One region of the Mycetocola sp. 2940 genome, then DNA from elsewhere that is predicted to be linked to it. Evidence: predicted binding sites of a transcription regulator. Region 1 holds the regulator's gene; the other holds the start of a gene.
What was found. Region 1 encodes LexA, which represses DNA repair genes until DNA is damaged. Its sites were predicted from a motif close to TCGAACANNTGTTCGA; they were not measured.
Positions count from the first base shown of each region.

Region 2: the regulator LexA is predicted to act here: its motif matches at 9,116-9,131, upstream of ABIE24_RS15625 (HNH endonuclease signature motif containing protein).

Region 1 covers NZ_JBEPSK010000013.1:33,340-45,009, forward strand. Annotated here, with positions in the region: gene hisH (imidazole glycerol phosphate synthase subunit HisH) at 1-30, opposite strand, end outside; gene hisB (imidazoleglycerol-phosphate dehydratase HisB) at 27-635, opposite strand; gene ABIE24_RS14435 (histidinol-phosphate transaminase) at 632-1,714, opposite strand; gene ABIE24_RS14440 (LysM peptidoglycan-binding domain-containing protein) at 1,840-2,265, opposite strand; gene lexA (transcriptional repressor LexA) at 2,543-3,274, shown strand; gene hflX (GTPase HflX) at 3,388-4,926, opposite strand; gene ABIE24_RS14455 (class I SAM-dependent methyltransferase) at 4,968-5,582, shown strand; gene dapF (diaminopimelate epimerase) at 5,585-6,466, opposite strand; gene miaA (tRNA (adenosine(37)-N6)-dimethylallyltransferase MiaA) at 6,835-7,743, opposite strand; gene miaB (tRNA (N6-isopentenyl adenosine(37)-C2)-methylthiotransferase MiaB) at 7,761-9,359, opposite strand; gene ABIE24_RS14475 (regulatory protein RecX) at 9,813-10,424, opposite strand; gene recA (recombinase RecA) at 10,434-11,537, opposite strand.
Region 2 covers NZ_JBEPSK010000016.1:32,187-43,856, forward strand. Annotated here, with positions in the region: gene ABIE24_RS15585 (cytochrome ubiquinol oxidase subunit I) at 1-122, shown strand, start outside; gene cydB (cytochrome d ubiquinol oxidase subunit II) at 132-1,169, shown strand; gene cydD (thiol reductant ABC exporter subunit CydD) at 1,179-2,825, shown strand; gene cydC (thiol reductant ABC exporter subunit CydC) at 2,822-4,543, shown strand; gene ABIE24_RS15605 (nitroreductase/quinone reductase family protein) at 4,562-5,014, opposite strand; gene ABIE24_RS15610 (iron ABC transporter permease) at 5,055-7,154, opposite strand; gene ABIE24_RS15615 (iron-siderophore ABC transporter substrate-binding protein) at 7,135-8,103, opposite strand; gene ABIE24_RS15620 (ABC transporter ATP-binding protein) at 8,159-9,031, opposite strand; gene ABIE24_RS15625 (HNH endonuclease signature motif containing protein) at 9,162-11,402, shown strand; gene ABIE24_RS15630 (anthranilate synthase component I family protein) at 11,629-11,670, shown strand, end outside.

The sequences.
Region 1 (11,670 bases):
GACGACAGTCGGGGAGAGTCCTTTGGTCACAGCAAGCCCTTCGTCGACGGGATCCCCGTCACCTCGGGGTCGAGTGCCTTGGCCTGGCGGAACGCGCGGGCGAACGCCTTGAATTCTGCTTCGGCGATGTGGTGCGGGTCACGGCCGCCGAGCACACGGACGTGGACGGTCAGTGCCGCGTTGTAGGAGATCGCCTCGAACACGTGGCGAACCATCGACCCGGTGAAGTGGCCGCCGATGAGGTGGAATTCGAAACCAGCAGGCTCGCCGGAGTGTACGAGGTACGGCCGGCCCGAGATGTCGACGACAGCCTGGACGAGTGCCTCGTCCAGGGGAACGAGGGCGTCACCGTACCGGGAGATGCCGGACTTCGTGCCGAGGGCCTCGCGGATCGCCTGGCCGAGCGCGATGCCGATGTCTTCCACCGTGTGGTGGACATCGATGTCGGTGTCTCCCTTGGCGTGCACCGTGAGGTCGGTCAGCGAGTGCTTCGCGAATGCCGTCAGCAGGTGGTCGTAGAACGGCACCGTCGTGTGGATGTCGCTCGTGCCTGTGCCGTCGAGGTTGATCGACAGGTCGATGCTGGACTCGCTCGTTTCGCGCTGGATGCGGGCGGTCCGCTGGTCGGTGCTCATGCTTTCGAGCCTATCGCGGCCATCGCGTCGAGGAATGCGGTGGTCTCTGCTTCGGTCCCGGCGGTGACGCGCAACTGGCCGGGCAACCCGATGTCACGGATCAGGATGCCGCGCTCCAGCAGCGCCTCGAACAGTGCGTGCGGGTCGTCAACTCCCCCGAACAGCACGAAGTTGCTGTGGCTGCGATAGGTGTGGAACCCCATCTCGGTCAGGCCGGCGGTGATCCGGTCGCGCTGGATCCGGATCTCGTCGACCATGGCGAGCATTGCCGTGCTGTGCGAGAGCGCGGCGGTCGCGGCGGCCTGGGTGAGGGCGGAGAGGTGGTAGGGCAGTCGGACGAGACGGAGGGCATCCGTCACGGCGGGATCGGCGGCCAGGTAGCCGACGCGGATGCCGGCGAAGGCGAATGCCTTGCTCATGGTGCGTGAGACGAGAAGACGATCCCGCCCGGGCAGGAGCGTCAGCGCACTCGGGATGTCATGTGGCGCGAACTCGACGTACGCCTCGTCGACGACGACGATCCCGTCGGTTGCGTCGTAGACCGCTTTGATGGTGTCGAGCGCGAGCGGGGTTCCGGTCGGGTTGTTCGGCGAGCAGAGGAAGACGATGTCGGGCTTCGCCTCCGACACGGCCGCAGCGGCGGTGGCCGGCGACAACTCGTACTCGGCATCACGTTCGGCGGCGATCCAAGTCGTTCCGGTTCCCGAAGCGAGGAGGGAGTACATCGAATAGGTGGGGGCGAAGCCGAGGAGAGTGCGCCCGGGGCCGCCGAAAGCCTGCAGCACCTGCTGGAGAACCTCGTTCGAGCCGTTGGCCGCCCAGAGGTTGTCGCGGGTGAGCCCGTGCCCGAGGTAGCCGGCGAGACTGTCGCGGAGATCGCTGAACTCGCGGTCCGGGTAACGGTTGGCTCCGAGGACGGCGGAGGCAAGGGCGGTGACGATGTCACGAGCCACGACCTCGGGAATGGGGTGCGTGTTTTCGTTGACGTTGAGTGCCACGGGGACGCTCTTCTGGGGAGCCCCATAGGGCGTCTTGCCGCGAAGGTCGTCGCGGATGGGCAGGGACTCAAGGGAACTCACCCGCCAAGTTTACCGGCGGGCGACTCCCCCCGGTGCCGGGCGGTCGATGCCGGGCGGCGGTGCCGGGCGGCGGTGCCGGGCGGACGGTGCCGGGTGGGCGACGCGAAAGACGCGGCGCCGTCGGCTCAGTTGCTGGAGTACTGCTCCGGAATGGCGATTCGCTGCCCGGGTGAGACGGTCGAGCTGTCGAGTTGGTTCAGGCGCATGACGTCGGCGATGACATCACGGGGATCGGCCTCGGGCGCGATGCTCGACGCCAACTGCCAGAGCGACTGGCCGGACTCGATCGTCGCGTATTCGAACACGACAGAACTCGGGCTTGACGTCGCAACGGCGGGAAGGGCGTTCACCCCGAGCCAGGCGGCGACCGCGATCAGCGGAGCGGCGGCGAGCGACGTGAAAACGACGCGGCCACGGCGGGTGAGGCGGATGCGGCCGGTGCCCTCCGGGGCTTCTGCTGCGGCGCGCGACGCAACCACGGGCGACGGTCGCATCGCTGCCTGACGGGACGAGAGTGCCGGGCGGATCGGTGTGATGACTGCTGTGCTCATGGTGTGCCTCCTGCGTTGCTGACGGTGCTCAAGCGGTGGTTCGGAGTGTTCGTATCCGACTCCCGGCCGGGGGAGCCGGATACGAAGCTGTGTTCCGAATATATATTCGATTGTTCGAACATTCAAGTGCGTATTCGTACTTTCATGAATTCTTTTCTCGACACACTCGAACAGATGTTTGCTGCGCGGGGGTGCCGGGTCTAGAGTTCTGCTGATGGTTGATACCCAACCAGCGACCACTGACATTGGCCGGCAACGCCCGCCAGACGGGAGTGACATGACGCTCAATAAGAGAGATGCCGCTGGTACGGCTGGGTCTCCCGGCACAAAGGCCAAGCGGGTTCTCGCCGACAAGCCGACCACCCGGCGGCGCAAAAGTCTCAGCGAGAAGCAGCTGGCCATCCTCGACGTCATCCAGCGCTCCGTGAGCTCCCGCGGTTATCCGCCGAGCATGCGCGAGATCGGCGATGCCGTCGGCCTGGCATCCCTGTCGAGCGTCACCCACCAGCTCAACCAACTCGAACTGAGTGGCTACCTTCGCCGCGATCCCAACCGCCCGAGGGCCCTCGAGATCCTCATCGACCTGCCCTCGCCCTCCGCGGAGGTCGACTTCGAGAACACGACGCCGGTCGGTGACGCCGCGATGGTTCCGCTCGTCGGCCGGATCGCCGCCGGTGTGCCCATCACGGCAGACCAGCAGGTCGAGGAAGTCTTCCCTCTCCCCCGGCAGCTCGTCGGCAAGGGAGAGCTCTTCATGCTCAAGGTGTCAGGCGAGTCGATGATCGACGCCGCAATCTGCGACGGCGACTGGGTCGTCGTCCGCCAACAGCAGACGGCCGAGAACGGCGACATCGTCGCAGCGATGCTCGACGGCGAGGCCACCGTGAAGGTATTCCGCCAGCGCGACGGCCACACCTGGCTGCTCCCCCGCAACTCCAGCTTCGAGCCCATCCTCGGCGATGAAGCCGACGTGCTCGGCAAGATCGTGGCGGTCCTGCGCTCCGTCTGACGCCAGCATCAACACCGTGCTCCGGCGAAAACGGTCAAAGATCGACGCGATCCTTGACCGTTTTTGACCGAGCAACGCCGCATACAGCCGATCGCGACCGAACAGCAGCCCGGTCAGGACGTCCGGGCGAACTCCGAAACCTGGGCGGCGAGCTCCTCGGATGCCATCGCGCGCACGTGGGTGCCCTCCTCGAGGTAGTCGAGGTGGTCGACCCGTCCGCGCCGGTGCAGCATCGAGATCACATCGCCGCGGTCGTACGGCACGAGGAGGTCCAGTTCGACCGAAGGGCTCGGCAGAAGGTCGCTGAGTGCTGCCAGGATCTCCGGGATGCCCTCACCCGTGCGTGCAGAGGCGAAGATGGCGCTCGGCTCGAGGCCGCGCAGGAGCAGCCGGTCGTCTTCGTTCACGAGGTCGCTCTTGTTGAAGACGACGAGCTCGGGGATGTCGCGGGCGCCGACGTCACCGATGACGTCGCGGACGGTCATCAACTGGGCCGCGGGGTCGGGGTGCGATCCGTCGACGACGTGCACGATGACATCCGCTTCGGCGACCTCTTCGAGGGTTGACCGGAACGCTTCGACCAGCTGGTGCGGCAGGTTGCGGACGAAGCCGACCGTGTCGGAGATCGTGTACAGCCGGCCGTCGTCGGTCTGGGTGCGCCGGACCGTGGCGTCGAGCGTGGCGAACAGGGAGTTCTCGACGAGCACGCCGGCCTTGGTGATCCGGTTGAGGAGGCTCGACTTGCCGGCGTTGGTGTAGCCGGCGATGGCGACGGACGGGACCTCGAAGCGGTGGCGGTTCGCCCGTTTCGCTTCGCGTGCGGGACCGAAGCCCTTGATCTGCTTGCGGAGTTTCGACATCCGGGTGTGAATACGGCGGCGGTCGAGCTCGATCTTCGTCTCACCAGGTCCGCGCGAACCCATTCCGGCCCCGGCGCCACCGACCTGTCCACCGGCCTGGCGCGACATCGAATCACCCCAGCCGCGCAGACGCGGGAGGAGGTATTCGAGCTGCGCGAGTTCGACCTGCGCCTTGCCCTCACGGCTCTTGGCGTGCTGGCTGAAGATGTCGAGGATGACGGCGGTGCGGTCGATGACCTTCACCTTGACGACATCCTCGAGCGCGCGTCGCTGGCTTGGCGCGAGTTCGGTGTCGGCGATGACCGTGTCGGCGCCGAGCGCGGCGACGATGTCGCGGAGCTCATCGGCCTTGCCCTTGCCGAGGAACGTGCTCGGGTCTGGGTTCGGCCGCCGCTGCAGCATGCCATCGAGCACGACGGCTCCGGCCGTCTCTGCCAGGGCGGCGAGCTCGCGGATCGAGTTCTCGGCATCCTGCAGGGATCCCTGCGAGTAGATGCCGATGAGCACGACGTTCTCAATGCGCAGCTGCCGGTACTCGACCTCGGTGACGTCTTCGAGCTCGGTCGACAGGCCCGCGACGCGGCGGAGCGCCTGCCGGTCCTCGCGGTCGAGCTGCTCACCGTCGTGGCCGGCATCAGCGGTCGCGCCGAAGCCGGAATCGGTGTCGAGCGCTTCGGCCTTGCCTGAACCGAACAGGGAGTAGCCGGATGCGCGTGTCTCCGCGTTCCGAAGCACGCGCGTCACGGCGTCGTCGCCGTCGGGAAGATCTGTGGTGTCGCTTGGGGTGGTCATCAGAGTTAACCCTAACGCGTGCGGTCGAGTAACGTTCGGGTATGTCCAGCGATCACTATTTCACCGGGGTGCCCGCCACCGAACTCAAACTGCGGACCGTCACGGTGCATCTCGCCGGCGCCGACCGCGAACTGACGACGGCCAACGGCATTTTCAGCCCGGGCCGCATCGACCAGGGCACCCAGGTGCTCCTCAGCGAGACACCCCGCCCTCCCGCGACGGGGAACATCCTCGACCTCGGCTGCGGCTGGGGGCCGATCGCCTTCACGATCGCTTTCGCGTCGCCGGATGCCACGGTGTGGGCCGTCGACGTCAACGAACGGTCGCTGGAACTGGTGCGGATGAACGCTGAGAAGCTGGGGCTCACGAATGTGCGCGCTGTGCTGCCCGACCAGGTGCCAGCGGACCTCGTCTTCGATTCGATCTGGTCGAACCCGCCGATCCGGATCGGCAAGCAGGCCCTGCACGAGATGCTCGAGCACTGGCTCCCCCGGCTCTCGCCCGGCTCCGACGCCTGGCTCGTGGTGCAGAAGAACCTCGGCGCCGACAGCCTGCACCGCTGGCTGCAGGAGCAGCTCGCAGAGACCTTCGACGTGACGCGCGAGGCGATCAGCAAGGGCTACCGCGTGCTGCGCGCGAGCCGGCACAGCGACTGAGCTCAGCCCAGCTGGAGTGTTCCGGTGTAGACGAGTTCTGCGGCGCCGCTCAAGCCGACGTGCTCGCCGTCCTGGGTTGCGAACATCCGCACACCGAGGGTTCCGCCGGGCACATCGACGCGCCACTGGTTCGGCGCTGTCGGACCAGCCCAGTGCCGGGTCGCCAGCGCTGCCGCAGCGACCCCGGTTCCACAGGACAGCGTTTCCCCGCTGCCGCGTTCGTGCACCCGCATGGTGATCCGGCCGACGCCGTCGGTGACCAGCGGGTCGTGCGGCACCACGAACTCGACGTTCGCGCCGTCGATGGGCTCCGGTTCGATCCGCGGCACGTAGCTGAGGTCTGCTGATGCGAGTTCGGACTCGTCGGCGAGGGCGACGACAACGTGCGGATTGCCGACGTTGATGCCGAGCCCGGGCCGCGCCACCTTGAGTTCCTTGGCACGCACGAGAGGCTCGCCGCCGTCGAGCGCCCAGCGGCCGAGGTCGACCTGGAACCCGTTGGTGGACTTCTGCACGTCGCGCACCCCGGCGCGCGTGCCGATGGGGAGGGTATCCCCCGACTCCAGCGTCGCGAGGCCCTGGTCGAGCAGGTACCGCACGAACACCCGGATGCCGTTGCCGCACATCTCCGCGATCGATCCGTCGGCGTTGTGGTAATCCATGAACCACTCGGCGTTCTCGTCTTCAGCGAGTGACGCGGCGCCCGCGTCGAGGTTCGCTGAGCGAACAGCGCGGATGACGCCGTCTGCGCCGACTCCGAAGTGCCGATCGCAGATCGCGGTGATCTGCTCGGCGGTCAGCGGCTGGGCTCCCTCGGGGTCAGCGTAGAGGACGAAGTCGTTGCCGGTGCCTTGACCCTTGGTGAACGGGAGCGTGAATGCCATGGGCCAAGTCTACGGTTCGTCCCGGGGCACCCCCGGCACGGCGTTCGCCATCGGTGTCGGACATGCGCCACGCGGCGTAGCGCCCCAAACGCACCGAGATGCCGCACTTTGTCGCTCCGGAGCGACGTGGGCAGCACACCGTGGCGAATCGAGCCACCCGTCGAGGCCCCAGCGTCGGCGAATCGTCGATCGGGCCACCTGGGCCATGCAGCACGACGGTGAGCAACATCCCGGGCCAATCCCGTGAACGAGCATGTGGGCCCGGTCGATCGAGAAGAACGCCCGTGAACGCCCGACTCACCACACTCTGTCGTTCGCGGAGGACGTGAACGACATCCCACGGCGAATCGACACGCTGGGCCCGTTCGTCAGTTCGTGACGGATGCGACGGCAGCGTCGACGAGGTCGGGCGCGTCGTAGTCCAACCAGACGATGTCGGCGTAGCGGCGGAACCAGCTCACCTGCCTGCGCGCGTACCTCCGCGTCAACTGCTGCGTCTGCTCGATCGCCTGGGCCTCGGTCGCGGTGCCGGCGAGCTGCTGCAGTGCCTGGGCGTAACCGATCGCCCGCGATGCGGTGACTCCGTGTTCGAGCCCCTGCGGTATGAGTTCACGGACCTCGTCCAGCAGCCCGCCCCGCCACATCCCGCGGACGCGTTCGTCGAGCCGCGCGACGAGTTCCTCGCGTGGCGCTCGGAGGCCGACGATGCGGGTCCGCCGCCAGTAGACGGGTTCCTCCGGAAGCATGCCCGCGACCGGTGACCCGGTGAGCTCGGCCACCTCAAGCGCGCGCACGAGCCGGCGGGTGTTCTGCGACCCGATCCGCGACGCGATCGCGGAATCCAGGGCGGCAAGCCGGCGGTAGAGGGCACCGGCGCCCTCCGTCTCGAGTTCCGCCTCGAGCCGGGCCCGAATGGCCTTGTCGGATGCGGGGAACTGGAAGTCGTAGATCACGCTCGCGACGTAGAGGCCAGACCCTCCGACGAGGACCGGCGTGGCCCCGCGCGCGACGATGTCGTCGACGGCCGCGCGGGCATCCGCCTGATACTGGGCGACGGTGGATTCCGTCGTGACGTCGAGCACGTCGAGCAGGTGATGCGGGACGCCGCGCCGCTCGCCGGGCGGAAGTTTCGCTGTGCCGATGTCCATGCCGCGGTACAGCTGCATCGCGTCGGCGTTGATGATCTCGGCCGGGCGACCGGCTGCTGCGAGACGTTCGGCCAGATTGAGCGACAGCTCTGACTTACCGGTGCCGGTGGGGCCGATGATGCAGATCACGTCGGCCTCTGCAGGACTCAGCGCTGACCGTCCAACTGGTCGTAGATCGGAGTGGTGGCGCCCGCGACGGATGCCGGGGGGCCGACCCGCAGGGACGGAAGCCCCAGCGAGACCCGGCCGGGTGTCGCTGCAGCCGGCGCGGGGACCCCGCACGACTCAGCCTGGGCACGATCCCAGGCGTCTCCCGCGGCGGTGCGGCGGACCCGGAGCGGCTGCCCGTCGGCGGTGTCAGCGATCAGATAGAACGGCGCGGCCTGGCTGACCCGCACCGTGACGACATCGCCGGGCCGTGGGATCTCGGAGCCCTCGGGCACGTCGAAGTGCACGAGCCGTGAGTCCTCGGCGCGGCCGGACATCCGGTGTGTCGCTGCGTCTTTCTTGCCCTCGCCGACGGCGACGAGCAGCTGGACTTCGCGTCCGACGACGGCCTGGTTCTCTTCGAGGCTGATCCGGTCCTGAAGGGCGGTGAGCCGCTCATAGCGCTCCTGCACGATCGCCTTCGGGATCTGGTCGGGCATGGTCGCCGCGGGTGTGCCGGGCCGGATGGAGTACTGGAACGTGAACGCGGTCGCGAAGCGGGCGGCTTCGACGACACGCAGGGTCTCCTGGAAGTCTTCCTCGGTCTCGCCGGGGAACCCGACGATGATGTCCGTGGAGATCGCGGCGTGCGGCATCTGCGCACGCACCCGGTCGAGAATACCGAGGAACTTCTCGCTGCGGTACGACCGGCGCATGGCCTTGAGGATCCGGTCGGAACCGGACTGCAGCGGCATGTGCAGTTGCGGCATCACGTTGCCGGTCTCGGCCATGGCGTCGATCACGTCGTCGGTGAAAGCGGCCGGGTGCGGGCTGGTGAATCGGATGCGCTCGAGTCCCTGGATCTCGCCCGCGGCGCGGAGGAGTTTGCCGAAGGCCTGCCGGTCGCCGAACTCGACGCCGTAGGAGTTGACGTTCTGGCCCAGCAGGGTGACTTCGATCGCCCCGTCGTCGACGAGCGCCTGGATCTCGGCGAGGATCTCGCCTGGGCGGCGGTCCTTCTCCTTGCCGCGAAGAGCGGGGACGATGCAGAAGGTGCAGGTGTTGTTACAGCCGACCGAGATCGAGACCCAGCCACTGTAGGTGGACTCGCGCTTGGTGGGCAGGGTCGACGGGAAGGTCTCGAGCGAGTCGAGGATCTCAATCTGGGCTTCGTCGTTGTGACGGGCCCGTTCCAGCAGGCTCGGAAGCGACCCCATGTTGTGCGTGCCGAACACGACGTCGACCCAGGGCGCCTTCTCGAGGATGACGTTCTTGTCTTTCTGGGCAAGGCATCCGCCGACGGCGATCTGCATTCCCTTGTGACGCTTCTTCACGGATGCCAGATAGCCGAGGTTGCCGTAGAGCTTGTTGTCGGCGTTCTCGCGGACAGCGCAGGTGTTGATGACCACGACATCCGGCTCGACACCCACCGCTTTGACGTACCCGGCCGCGTCGAGGGACCCGCCCAGACGTTCGGAATCGTGCACGTTCATCTGGCAGCCGTAGGTGCGGACTTCGTAGGTTCGTGCTCGCCCGGACCCGTCGAGAGCCGCGGCTGACGGCGTGATGACGGTGGGCGTTTCCTGCAGCGTGCTCATGATCGTCCCAGTCTACGTTCGACCGCCCGATCCGGGCGACGGATGCTCCGGCGTGCGTCCTCCGGACGGCGGGTGCCGTCCGCTCCCAACCGACAGCAGCAGCATCCGTCGCCGGCCGCCCCCGCCACGAAGTCACCCGTTCCGGTCGAAGTCATCCGGCGCACCGGGTGCTCTTGACCGGAACGGATGACCACGCCCGTATCCAGCACACGCCGCCAGGCACACCGGACAGCACAGCATCCCGCCTGTCCCCGCAACGAAGTCACCCGTTCCGGCCGAAGTCATCCGGCGCACCGGGTGCTCTTGACCGGAACGGGTGACCACGCGCGTGTCCAAACGCGTACGCCGTCACGCACACCCGACGGCGCGGTGCGCAGCCGAAACAGAACCGGCTTGTGCCCACCACCAGAGGATGGCGGGCACAAGCCGGGTCGGGTCTCAGGTACGTTCGTGTCAGCGGAACCGCACGGTCGACGATGCCGAACTCGAACGCCCGGCAAGAAGAGGCGCGATCGCTTCGCGGACGATGTTGCCCGGGTAGCCGCGCCGGGCGAGGTAGCCGACAAGCCGACGCTCGAGCGTCTGCTTGTCGAGCCCAGTCAGCTGCGACGCACGTTTCGCCGCGATTTCGGTCGCTGCACTGAGCTCGTCACCGGAGTCGATGTCGTCGAGGACCTCGTCGATGATCTCGCGTTCGATCGACCGCCCAGACATCGCCCGGGCGACGACAGCCCTGCTCTGACCCTTGCGCTCGTACAACGCGTGTTTGAGCTGCTCGGCGAGAACGCGGTCGTCGACGTAGCCCAGATCGCGCAGGTGGTCGAGGACCGAGTTCGCCTGATGAGCGGTCAGCCCTTCGTCCATACCGAACGACAGGACCTCGGACTCGCTGAGCGCCCGCCGGGCGAGTTTCTTCACGAGTGCTGCCTCAACCGACTCGGGGTCGGGTTCAGCCACCGCCTCTACGACATCTTCCTGTGGTGTCGCCCCGGGAAGATAGGTGACCGTTGCGAGCTTGTCGCTCGGCTCGCCCTCGGGCTCGTTGGGATCGATGAATCGGACCATGCGCGACCCCTACGCTCCGCGCCGGGCGGCGAGGTCGTCGGCGGCTGCTTTGCTTGCCGCGTTCGGCTTGCCGGTCGGTGCTTTCACGTCTGCGGCTTTCTCGGGTGCGGCGACCGCTCCGCCGATGCCGAGTTTGGCCTTGATCTTGTTCTCGATCTCGTTCGCGATATCAGGGTTCGTCAGCAGGAAGTTACGGGAGTTCTCTTTGCCCTGGCCGAGCTGTTCACCGTCGTAGGTGTACCAGGAGCCCGACTTCTTCACGATGAGGTGCTCGACACCGAAGTCGATGAGGCTGCCTTCGCGGGAGATACCGATGCCGTAGAGGATGTCGAACTCGGCCTGCTTGAACGGAGGAGCCATCTTGTTCTTCACGACCTTGACGCGCGTGCGGTTTCCGACAGCATCCGTTCCGTCTTTCAGCGTCTCGATCCGGCGGATGTCGAGCCGGACCGACGCGTAGAACTTCAGCGCTTTTCCGCCGGCCGTGGTCTCGGGGCTGCCGAAGAACACACCGATCTTCTCGCGGAGCTGGTTGATGAAGATCATGGTGGTGTTGGTCTGGCTGAGCCCACCGGTGAGCTTGCGCAGCGCCTGCGACATGAGCCGCGCCTGGAGACCGACGTGGGAGTCACCCATCTCACCCTCGATCTCGGCGCGGGGCACGAGCGCGGCGACCGAGTCGATCACGATGAGGTCGATGGAACCGGAGCGGACGAGCATGTCAGCGATCTCGAGTGCCTGCTCACCGGTGTCGGGCTGGGAGACCAGCAGGGCATCGATGTCGACGCCGAGCTTCTGCGCGTAATCGGGGTCGAGGGCGTGTTCCGCGTCGATGAAGGCGGCAATACCGCCGGCCTTCTGCGCGTTGGCGATGGCGTGAAGGGTGAGCGTGGTCTTACCGGACGACTCAGGGCCATAGATCTCGACGATGCGGCCACGCGGAAGCCCTCCGACGCCGAGAGCGACGTCGAGCGCGATCGAGCCGGTGGGGATGACGGCGACAGGGGCACGCTCATCGCTGCCGAGGCGCATGACGGACCCTTTGCCGAACTGGCGATCGATCTGTGCGAGTGCGGTTTCAAGCGACTTCTCGCGGTCTGCTGGTGATGGCATGTCATGCCTCTTTCTCTGTCGATATCGGTGCGCCTGTAGGCTGTCACGCCCGGGAGTTTCCGCGCTGCGACAAGGCTGGGAGCGTCTTTCAGGAACGATGTCGACTGTATTGTGCACCCCTGACATTGGTGTC
Region 2 (11,670 bases), on a different contig from region 1:
ACGGTTCACTCGCCGTCGTCGAATTCGGGCTGATCAAGAAGGCTGCCAAGAAGGGCCCTGCCCTTCCAGCCGAACCGGACGCGGAGACCGGCAAACCCCTCGTCCACACGACGGTCTACTAGGAGGACATCATGGATCTTGGAGTTCTCTGGTTCGGTATCATCGCCTTCTTCTTCGTCGGGTACTTCGTCCTCGACGGTTTCGACTTCGGCGTCGGCATGAGCATGCCCTTCGTGTCGAAGGACGACACCGACCGGCGCGTGGTCATCAACGCCATCGGGCCGATCTGGGACCTCAACGAAACCTGGCTGATCGTCGCGGGTGCGTCCTTGTTCGCCGCGTTCCCGGAGTGGTACGCGACCCTGTTCAGCGGCTTCTACCTCCCGTTGTTGATCATTCTTCTCGCGCTCATCCTGCGCGGGGTGTCATTCGAGTACCGCCACCAGCGACCGGAATTGTCCTGGAAGCGCAGATTTGACCGAATGATCGTGTGGGGGTCAGCGGTTCCCGCCTTCCTCTGGGGAGTCGCCTTCGCGAATATCGTGCGGGGCGTGGCGCTCGACGCCAACCACGACTACACCGGCACCGTGTTCGACCTGCTCAATCCGTACGCGCTGCTCGGCGGACTCACCACACTCCTGCTGTTCTTCACCCACGGAGCCTTCTTCCTCGCCCTGAAGACCGAGGGCCAGATCCGGGTCCGGTCGCGAGCGCTCGCCACCCGCGCCGGCGTGCTGACGATCGGCGTCGCTGCGGCGTTCCTCGTCTGGACGGTCGTCGACTTCGGCTCGCTTCCGGCTCTGCTTCTCGCGATTGCGGCGGCCGTCACTCTCATCGCGGCGGTCCTCGCGAACATCCGGGGAAGGGAGGGATTCGCGTTCGGCCTGATGGCCGCTACCATCGCCTTCGCGGTGCTCGCACTCTTCGCCGCACTGTTCCCGAACGTCATGCCCGCCAGTAACGACCCGGCGAACAGCCTCACCATCGCCAATGCATCGTCGAGCCCGTACACGCTGCAGGTGATGAGCTGGACAGCACTGATCGCCCTGCCCCTGATCCTCGCCTACCAGGGCTGGACCTACTGGGTGTTCCGCAAACGGGTGACCCGCGCTCACATCGACGGCAGCTCCGAGCCTGGCGTGGATTCGACTGTCGACGCCGCGCATTAGCCTGTGACTGTGCGTCCTCTCGATCCCCGGCTTCTTCGCTACGCGGTGAGCGCGAGGTGGTTCCTCGTCAGCGGGGCGGCCATCGGGGTCGCCACCACAGCGTGCATTCTCGCGTTCGCGTGGCTTCTCACCGGGTGCATTACCGGTGCAATCGACGGCCGTCCGCTCGGTGAGCTTCTGCCGCAAGTCGGGATACTGGTTGTCGTTGCCCTGGTGCGCGCGGTACTCGTCTACGCCCAGGAGCTGGTGGCCGCACGAGGAGCCGCCAGGGTCAAGAGCGAACTGCGTCTCGGGGTCCTCGACGCCGTCCGGCGTCTCGGGCCGGCCTGGCTGGCGGAACAGAATAGCTCCCGGGTCGCGACGCTGCTCGGGCGGGGAATGGATGCGCTCGACGACTACTTCTCGAAGTACCTGCCGCAGCTGATCCTCACCGTGATCGTGACGCCGGTCATCGTGCTGGTCATCCTGCTGAATGACCCGATCTCCGCGGCCTTCATCCTCGTGACGCTGCCGCTGATCCCGATTTTCATGATCCTCATCGGCCTGGCCACCCAGTCAGTGCAACGACGCCAGTGGACCATCCTCGGCGACCTCTCCTCAGGCTTCGTCGACACGCTCGGCGGCCTTGCGACCCTCAAGATCTTCGGACGGGAACGGCGCCAGGTCGACCGGATGCGGTCGATCACGCGGGACTACCGGACCCAGACGATGCGCGTCCTCCGGGTGTCGTTCCTCTCGAGCTTCGCCCTCGAACTCGCCGCGAGTCTCTCGGTCGCGCTCGTCGCCGTGTCGATCGGCCTGCGGCTCGTGGACGGATCGATGGGGCTCTCGGTCGGGCTCTTCGTTCTGCTCCTCGCCCCTGAAGCCTTCCTCCCGCTGCGCCAGGTCGGCACGAACTTCCACGCGGCGGCCGAGGGTGTCGCTGCCGCCGAGGACGCCTTCGAGGTCCTCGATCTCGCGAAGGAGCGCCCGGCGGATGCCGCGGCGCTGGCCGCCCAGGCGGACGCAGCATCCGGCACCCTCACCCTGACGGCTGTCTCCGTCGACTACGGCAACGGGCCGGTGCTCGCCCCCGTTTCGGGGGAATTCCCCATCGGCACCGTGACGGTCATCGTCGGGGCGAGCGGCGCGGGCAAGTCGAGCCTTCTCGGCGCCATCCTCGGATTCGCGCCGCACACGGGGACCATCGCGCTCGACGGTACGACCATCCTGTCGTCGGCACACGAACGCCCGTGGCTGGCCTGGACCGGCCAGCGGCCTTCGCTCGTCGTCGGCTCCGTCGCGGACAACGTCGCGCTGGGTGCCGAGATGGATCCCGAGCGGGTGCGGTCTGCGCTGGATCTGGCAGCTGCGCCCGAGATCTCGCCCGAGCTGGCGGTCGGCGTGGCAGGGGCCGGTCTTTCCGGCGGGCAGGCGCAGCGAGTGGGCATCGCCAGGGCCATTTACCGAAGCCTCGACCGCGGCTGCTCGGTCGTCCTGCTCGACGAGCCGAGCTCGGCGCTGGACACCCGGACCGAGTCGGCGCTTCTCGACGGGCTCCGCGTACTCGCTGACAGCGGAATCGCTGTTGTCGTCGTCAGCCACCGGCGGGCCGTGATCGAGCGGGCGGATGCCGTTCTCACCGTTGAACCACGCGTCCTGGCGGGTGCACCATGAGGGCCCACGTGCGGCCCGGTGGCGTGAATGCGCGCGAGGTCCGTTCCATCCTCTCCACCGCGCAACCGCGCACCGCGGGATGGGTCTGGGGCGTTGTCTTCGGCGTTCTCGCCGCGCTCTCGACGGTCGCGCTCCTCGCCACGAGCGCCTTCCTGATCACCCGGGCGGCCGAACAGCCCCCAATTCTCTACCTGTCGATGGCCGTCGTCGGCGTTCGGGCGTTCGCGCTCGGACGGGCCTTCTTCCGCTATCTGGAACGCCTCGCCAGCCACGACGCGGCGTTCCGTCAGCTCGAAACGGTCCGTGTCGACCTGTTGAAGCGGTTGATCCCGCTCGCGCCGGACGGCCTCGGTCGCACCCGCCGCGGTTCACTCCTGTCGTCGCTCGTCTCGGATGTCGACGAATTGCAGAACCTGCCGTTGCGCGTCGTCCAGCCGCTGCTCACATCGGTCGGCGTCGCAGCAATCGCCGTCTGGGTGGTCGCGCTCCTATCGCCGACCGCTGCCGTTGGCCTCGCGGTAGCCCTCGTGGCCGCTTTTGGTATCGGGATTGTCGTCGCCGGCAGCGTTGCGGCATCCGCTGAGCGCACCCTCGCACCGAAGCGCGCGGCACTGCTCGACGCGTTGCTCGACTACCTCGGGAGCATCGATGTTCTCATCGCCTACGGCGCCGAGGAGGCCGGACGCGAGAAGGTGACCGCCGCGGATCGGAATCTCACCCGGGCGCTCACCGCCCGGTCACTGGGTGCGGGAATCGCTGCCGCGGCTCTGTCCCTGTTCTCAGGACTGGCCGTCGCGTGGTCGCTTGTCGCCGGCATCCCCGCGCTCTCGGAGACAGGGAGCGGAGGCCTCAGCGGTCCCGGACTCGCGGTGATCGTTCTCGTGCCCCTCGCGGTTTTCGAGGTGGTCGCATCCGTTCCGCTCGCGGTCAGCGCGTGGCGCCAGGTGCGGTCAAGCGCCCAGCGCATCGCCCGGGTCGCACCGAACGAGGCGCCGACCGAGATCGCGTGCCGTGGTGGTTCCAGCGAGCGGATGCCGGACCCGGCGGCGCCTGCCATCGACCTCAGTGCTGTGGCCGCCCGCTGGCCCGGCGCGACAGTGCCGGCGCTGAGCGTTCCGTCCTTCTCGGTGCGGCGCGGCGAGCGGGTGCTCATCGAGGGCGCCAGCGGGGCTGGGAAGACCACGCTCGCCCACGTGCTCGTTCGCTTTCTCGAGTACTCGGGAAGCTATCGCCTGTTCGGGCAGGATGTTCGGGAACTCCCCGTCGAGACCGTCCGCGGCGTCGTCGGACTGTGCGAGCAGATTCCCTACCTTTTCGATGAGAGCGTTCGCCAGAACCTCCTGTTCGCGAGGGAAACAGCCACGGACGCGGATCTCCTCGATGTGCTCGACAGGGTCGGCCTGGGCCGCTGGGTCGCGGACCGGGGCGGCCTCGATGCGCGGGTGGGGGAGCGCGGATCGCTCGTCTCCGGAGGCCAGGCCCAGCGGATCGCGCTGGCCCGGGCCCTGCTTCGCGACTTCCCCGTGATCGTCTTCGACGAACCGACCGCGAACGTCGAAGCCGATCTTGCTGAAGCGTTGCTGGAGGATCTCCTCCGGGCCAGCTCCGACCACACGGTCGTGCTCATCTCGCACGGGGACATCCCCGCGGGCCTCGTCGACCGTCGCGTTTCGGTGATTGACGGCATTCTCGTGGAGGCCGGCTCGCTCCCAGCGTGATCGCGGTGGCCATCCTGGTCAGGCTCCGGTGGTCTGTTCCTCGCAGATGATCACCGGGATGTTGCGGCCGGTCCGGCGGCGGTACCGTTCGTAGCCGGGGTACGCACGCACGATCTCGGGCCACAGGTCCGCTTTCTCCTCGTCGGATGCCGTGCGTGCGGTGAATTTCCGTGTCACGTCGTCGACGGTGAGCTCAACGTCGGGGTGCGCACGAAGGTTGGCGTACCACTCGGGATTGCGGTCGTCTCCGCCTTTCGAGGCGACGAGGACGTACCGGCCGTTCCGGTGGATCGGGGCGGTGAGCATCGTCGAACGCCGACGGCCTGACGAGCGACCGGTCGTATGCAGTTCGACCACGAGCATGCGACCTGCACGCCGGCCGAGGCGGCCGCCCGAGACGGCGAGGAGAGCCCGATGCACGGCGTTCATCGCGCGCATTCCGGCATCCGTCAGTCTCGTCCCGATCGTCATGCTCGCAGTGTACGAGCCCAGTCTGGACGACGACCTTCGGTCAGCTCGATCGGCGAGACCGCCAGAGCAGCCAGACGAAGTAGGGTGCGCCCACGAGCGCGGTCAGCAGGCCGGCCGGAAGCTGAGCCGGCGCGATGACGGTACGCCCGAGCGTGTCGGCGACGCAGACGAGCAGAGCCCCGAGGAGCGCAGCGGTAGGCAGAACGAGGTGATGGCGTCCACCGACCAGCGCGCGCGCAGCGTGCGGGGCGACGAGGCCGACGAAACCGATCACGCCGACGGCAGCGACCGCCGCAGCGGCGAGAACGACGCCGACTGAAAGCAGGAGCAGGCGAGTCCTGCCGAGCCGGATACCCAGAAGTCGTGGGGTGTCATCGTCGTGCGCGAGGATGTCGAGTTCCCGGTGGACGGCTCCGAGCACAGGGATCGCGACGACCAGCGCGACGGCGAGCGGCACGAGCTGCGGGAGCGTCCGGCCATAGGTCGAGCCGGAGAGCCAGGTCAGCGCTTTGGCGCCGTTGTAGGGGTCTGTTGAGATGATGAGCATGCTGACGAGAGCAGCGGCGGCCGCTGACACGCCGATTCCGATCAGGATCAGCCGCTGGCTGTTGAGACCACCGGATGCCGCAAGCCCGAAGACAAGCGCAGAGGCGAGTGCCGCGCCGGTCAGTCCTCCGACGGTGACGAGCCAGAAACTCGCGACCGGCGCGAGGGTGATGACGACGACGGCGCCGAGTCCGGCGCCTCCCGTGACGCCGAGGATGCCCGGTTCGGCCAGGGGGTTCCGGGCGACGGCCTGGACGATCGTGCCCGACAGCGCCAGCGCTGCTCCGGCGAGCACGGCTGCCAGCACGCGAGGAAGGCGGGTGTCCATCACGAAGCTGACGAGGGGGCCGGACTGGCCGGTGACCCAGTTGAGGAGGTCGCCCCCGAGGAGTTTGGTGTCGCCGAACATCAGCGACAGTGCCGACAGTGTGACGAGCGCGACCGCGAGGGCGACGAGAATCATCCGCCGCGTGTGTGTCGACGTCGGGCGGCCCTGGGTCCCACCTGGGGGCTGGTCGACCGCGCCGCTGATCCGGCGGGCCAGGATCACGAGAAAGACGGCTCCGAACAGGGTGGTGACCACACCGGTCGGCACGTCGACGCCGGCCTGGCCGCCGAACAGCATCCGCAGCAGGACATCCGCACCGAGCACGACGATCACACCCATCAGCGCTGACGCGGGGAGCAGCATCCGGTGCCGCTGCAAGCCTGGAGCGCGGGTCGCGAGCAGGCGGACGAGTGCGGGTGCCGCAAGGCCGACGAAGCCGATGGGGCCTGCGATGGTGACGGATGCCGCGGAGAGGAGGACGGCGAGGAGTATCGCCGCCAGTTGCGTGCCGCGAACGCGCAAACCCAGAACGGATGCCGCATCCTCACCGAGCAGAAGAAGGTCGAGTTTGGGGGCGAGGAGAAGCAGGGCAACCACGACGGCCGCGACGACCGGTCCGAAACGGGACACCCCGTCCAGGCCCGTCTGGGCCAGGGACCCGGCGCTCCACGCATACATTCCGGTTGTCTCCTCGGTGAAGAGGAGGATCAGCACGGTGGTGAGGGCGGTGAGGGCGAGGGCGATCGCGGAACCGGCGAGAACCAGCCGGACGGTTCCGCTGCCGCCCCCTGCTGACAGGCCGAGCACGAGCGCGGCCGCCGCGAGGCCACCCACGAAGGCGACGAGCCCCTGCGCGAGCAGGGGAAAGGTGACACCGAAGGCCGCCGCGACGACGATCGCCAGGTATGCGCCGGCGTTCACAGCGAGGGTGTCGGGGGAGGCCAGCACGTTCCGGGCGACGGTCTGCATCACGGCGCCGGCCACACCGAGCGCGACGCCGACGAGAAGGCCGGCGAGCAGCCGGGGCATCCGTGAGGACACGAGCACCGCACCGGACTGTTCGTCACCGGACCCGGTGAGGAATGCGATGAGGTCGGAGCCATCTACTCCGGCCGTGCCCTGGGTCAGGTGCACGGCGGAAAGGACCGCCGCGAGAACGAGCCCAGTGACGAAGAGGACGCCGAGTCGGAGTCGCCGGACTCCCGCTCCGTCCGGCGCCGTGGAACGCCGGACGGATGCAGGAGGGCTACTCAGTGACGGCTGCAACGACCGCGTCGATGTAGTCGTTCATGGACGAGGGGCCGCCGAACATCCAGATGCCGTCGGCCAGGCGATGCACGTTGCCGTTCTGCACAAAGGGCAGCGAGGTCCAGACCGCGTTGTCGGCGAGCTCTTCGGCGTAAGCGTCGACCCCGCCGCCGGCGATGTAGAAGAAGTGCACGTCGCCGAGCGAGGTCAGGCCTTCGACGTCGGTCGAGCCAAGGCCGTAGTCCTTGTCTCCCTCACCGGTCCACGCGTTGACGAGGCCAAGTTCTTCGGTCACCGCTGCGAGGAGGGCGCCTTTCGCAAATGGACGGACCGAGACCTGGCCGCCAGTCGCCCAGGAGTCGGACATGACGAACTCGCTCCCGCTGACGCCGGCATCGGCAAGAGCCGTGGCTCCCTCTTCGACCTTGGCGTCGAACGCTGCGAGGAGCTCCTCAGCCTTGTCCTCCGTGCCTGTGGCGACCGCGATGTTGGTCAGGTTCTTTTCCATCTGGCCGATCGGGTTCGAGGCATCCGCCCCGCGCACAACGAGCACGGGAGCGAACTCCTCGATCTGGGCGATCGCGCTCTCGGAAAGATCCGAGGTCGTGACGACGAGATCCGGCGCCAGCCCCGCGATGGAATCGATGCTGGGTTCGCCGCGCATGCCGACATCCGTCACGGATTCGTCGAGGTTCTCCGCCTTCACCCAGGTGCCGTAGCCCTCGACATCGGCGACGCCGACCGGCATGACTCCGAGGGCGACGAGATTCTCGGCCGTGTTCCACTCGAGAGCGACAACGTCGGTCGCCGGTGAGCTGAGGGAGATCTTCTCGCCGCGGTCATCGGTGATTGTGATTCCGTCTGTGGTCTCTTCCGAGCTGGCCGGGGCTTCGGTCGTTCCGCAGCCGGAGAGGAGCAAGGCTGTGGCAGCCGCGGCAGCGACGAGTGCGATTGGGCGCGAGGTCATGGGTTTCCTTCGTGAGTGTTGGCGCGTTGCAGCGGGCGGGACGACGACCGGGCGGTCAGGCGGGAATGGGGGCGCGGAGGGTCGTCGGTGAGACGGCTGGCAGCGGTGCTGGCTCGTGCCGGCTTCGGGCATTGGTGCGGATTCGCCCGGTTCGGGCGTCGACGTGGACGTCAACGCGGATGCCGTAGACGGAACTGAGAAGCTCGGTGTCGAACACCTCGAGAGGCGTGCCCGCGGCGCGCACACGGCCTGCCTCGAGCAGAACGACGGTGTCCGCGATCGCCGCCGCCTGATCCAGGTCGTGAAGCACGACGCCGATCGTGACGCCGTGAACGGCCGCCAGATCCTGGATGAGGTCGAGCAATTCCACCTGGTAGCGGAGATCGAGGTACGTGGTCGGTTCGTCCAGAAGCAGGACATCGGTGTCCTGGGCGAGGCATCCGGCAAGCCAGACACGCTGGAGTTGGCCGCCGGAGAGCCGGTCGACCGGTCGGTCAGCGAGCGTGTCGATCCCGGTCAGCGTCATCGCCCGGTCCACGATCGCTGTACCCTTCTCATCGGCGCGAGCCCAGCGACCGCGGTGCGGGTGGCGGCCGAATTCGACGACCTCACGCACACTCAGGCCGGTGGGCGTCGGCCGGCTCTGAGCCAGGAGCGTGACACGGCGGGCGAATTCCCGCTTGCCGATAGCGCTGGCATCCGCGCCTGACTCGGCGGTGACTGCTTGAGCGGATTCCGGATCGCGTGGACCGAGGAACAGACCGCCGGCGTCGATCGGGTGCAGCCGTGCGAATGCCCGGAGCAGGGTGGACTTTCCGCTGCCGTTCGGCCCGACGAGTGCGGTGATCCGCCCGGGCTCGAGGGCAAGGGTCGCACCGTGGACAACGGGGGAGCCGTTGTACGAGAGGGTGAGGTCGAGACCGAGCATGATTGAAACTCTATAGGTAAGCCTTACCTAAGTGAAAATTCGGTTGAGACCCAGATTGCCCTGCTTGAGTTATCCACAGTTGTATCGAACATATCTGCGAATGTCGGTGGGTGTTGGGTAGAATGGGGGCATGGCGAAGATGTCCGAGCAGGTCCGTGAGGTCGCACTGCGTGTGTCCGATCGGTTGGCCGTGTTCGAGGGCAGGGTCGCCGAGGAGCTCCAGGCGGCGCCCGGTTCTCTGGGCGCTTCGTCGGCCGGTATCGCGGAGTTCCGCGGTACCGGTTCTTCGTTAACCGGTGCTGCGGTGTCGGGAACTGCGGTGTCGGGAACTGCGGTGTCCGGATCTGCGGTGTCGGGTTCGGCAGGCGCGGTGCCGTTGACGGTGCTGATCGACCGGGCCGACAACGGTGAGGTGCAGGCGCTGCTGACGGAGGCGGCGCGGGCCCGGTCGGAGTTCGACGCGATCCTCGCCGCCGGTGCCGGTGTGATCGCGAAACGGTCCGAGCGGGCGCTGGGTTATGCCGGGTTGGCGCAGTCCACCGGCGATGGGACCGCGGTCGACATGATGCAGCGGCTGACCGGGTCGACCCGGGGTGAGGCGTTCCGTCAGGTGAAGCTCGGCGGGGCGATGGGTGAGGCGGATGCCGCCACCGCCGCCGCTGCCGGGTACCCCACCGGCCCGGGCACAGGCCCGGCTGGTGCTGCACTGTTCGAGACCGACACCGGAACAGACCCCAGTACAGACCCCGGTGCCGACCCCGGTGCCGAACCCGGTGCAGAACCCGGTGCAGAACCCGGTGCCGAACCCGGTACGGAGCCATCGTTGCCGCCGGTCCGGCCGGTGCTGCCGTGGCATGAACCGTTGACCCGGGCCGTCCGGGACGGGGTTCTGCGGACCGAGGCGGTGACGATCGTGATGCGTGTCCTGGGCGAGCCGAACGACCGGGTCGACGCTGAGACGTTACGGGCCGCGGCGGTGGAGATCGTCACGGACGCGGCCGGGGTGAACGCCGACGAGCTGGGCCGGCGGGCCCGGCAGTTGCGCGACGAGATCGACCCGGCCGGGGTGCAGATCCGCTGGGACCAGCGTTACGAGAACCGGAGTTGGCGGTTCAGCCGCACCCGGGAGGGCGCCCGGACGGCGTGGGTGCAGTTCGATGAGGAGTCCGCCGCCTGGGTCGACGCGATCGTCGGTTCCGCGATGCGCCCGCGCCGCGGCGGGCCCCGGTTCGTCGACCCGGACGAAGCCGCGAGGGCGGAGAAACTGCGCACCGACAGCCGCAGCAACGACCAGATCGTGTTCGACCTGATGATCGACCTGCTCAAAGCCGGTTCCGAAGCCGACAGAACCCTCGCCTTCGGTTCCCGCCAGCCCGGCGTCCGGGTGATCGTCACCAAAGACAACCTGCCCAGCAGTACCGCACCCGCATCGACCGACACCAGAACCACCACCGGAACCACCACCGGAACCACCACGGCGACCGGGAACGGCTACTTCGAGGAGACCGGGGACGCCGTCCCCGGCAGTTTCATCGACCGGCAGATCTGCATCAGCGGCATCACCGTGGTCACCGTCGATCAGGCCGGCACCCCGCTGGACGTCGGCCGGGAACAACGCTGCTTCACCACGAAACAACGCATCGCCCTGGCCATCCGCGACGGCGGCTGCGGATTCCTCGACTGCGACCGACCACCGTCCTACACCGAAGCGCACCACATCGACGAATGGGTCGCCGACGACGGCAAAACCGACCTCGCCGACGGGATCCTGATGTGCCGGCGATGCCACATGCTGATCCACAACAACGGCTGGAAAATCATCCGCGACGGCACCACCTACTTCGCCGTGCCACCGCCGACCGTCGACCCGGACCAGAAACCGATCCCGCTACGCAGCAAATCCCCCCTCGACCGCGCCCGACGCCGCGCCGCCGCCGCCGCGAATGGTGCAGAACCCGGGAACGGGGCAGCTGCCGCGGGCACGGCAAACACCGCTGACTCCGAGGTCACCTCGGATGCGGGAACCGATCAAGGGCCGCCGGGCGGGCCAGCCGAGCTCTCGCCGCCCCAGCCCGGTCAGTTGTCACCAGACGTGCCGATGGCCCGCCCGCTGCCAGCTGAACTGGGCCCAATGCCACCGGAACCCGGTCCGCCGTCGCCGGGCAAGCCGATGTCACCCGAGCCCGGTCCGACGTCACCCGGCCGACCACCATCCGAACCCGCTCAGCCTCCACCCGGCCAGCAGCCACCCGGCCAGCCGTCACCCGGCCAGCCGCCACCCGGCCAGCCGCCACCCGGCCAGCCGCCACCCGGTCAGCCTCCACCCGGTCAGCCTCCACCCGGGCCGCCAGCGGCCGCAGCCTCCGATTAAGGCATGCACTACGCCGCCGGATCGCTCAACCAGCACACCTTCCGGACCAAAACAATCTCCGGTGCCGGTATCTCCGGTGCTGGCCCGGGAACCCGATCCAAGACCGTTTCTCGGATCAGGACCATGAAGCGACATATCGACTCACGACCATGAACCGACATATCGACGGATCACCGACGGTCTGCGCAAATCTCAACGGCTGTCCGCACAATCTAAGGTTGAGGGCGTGGAATCCAGCCTGAGGTCGCGAGAACTGAGCAGCTGGGTC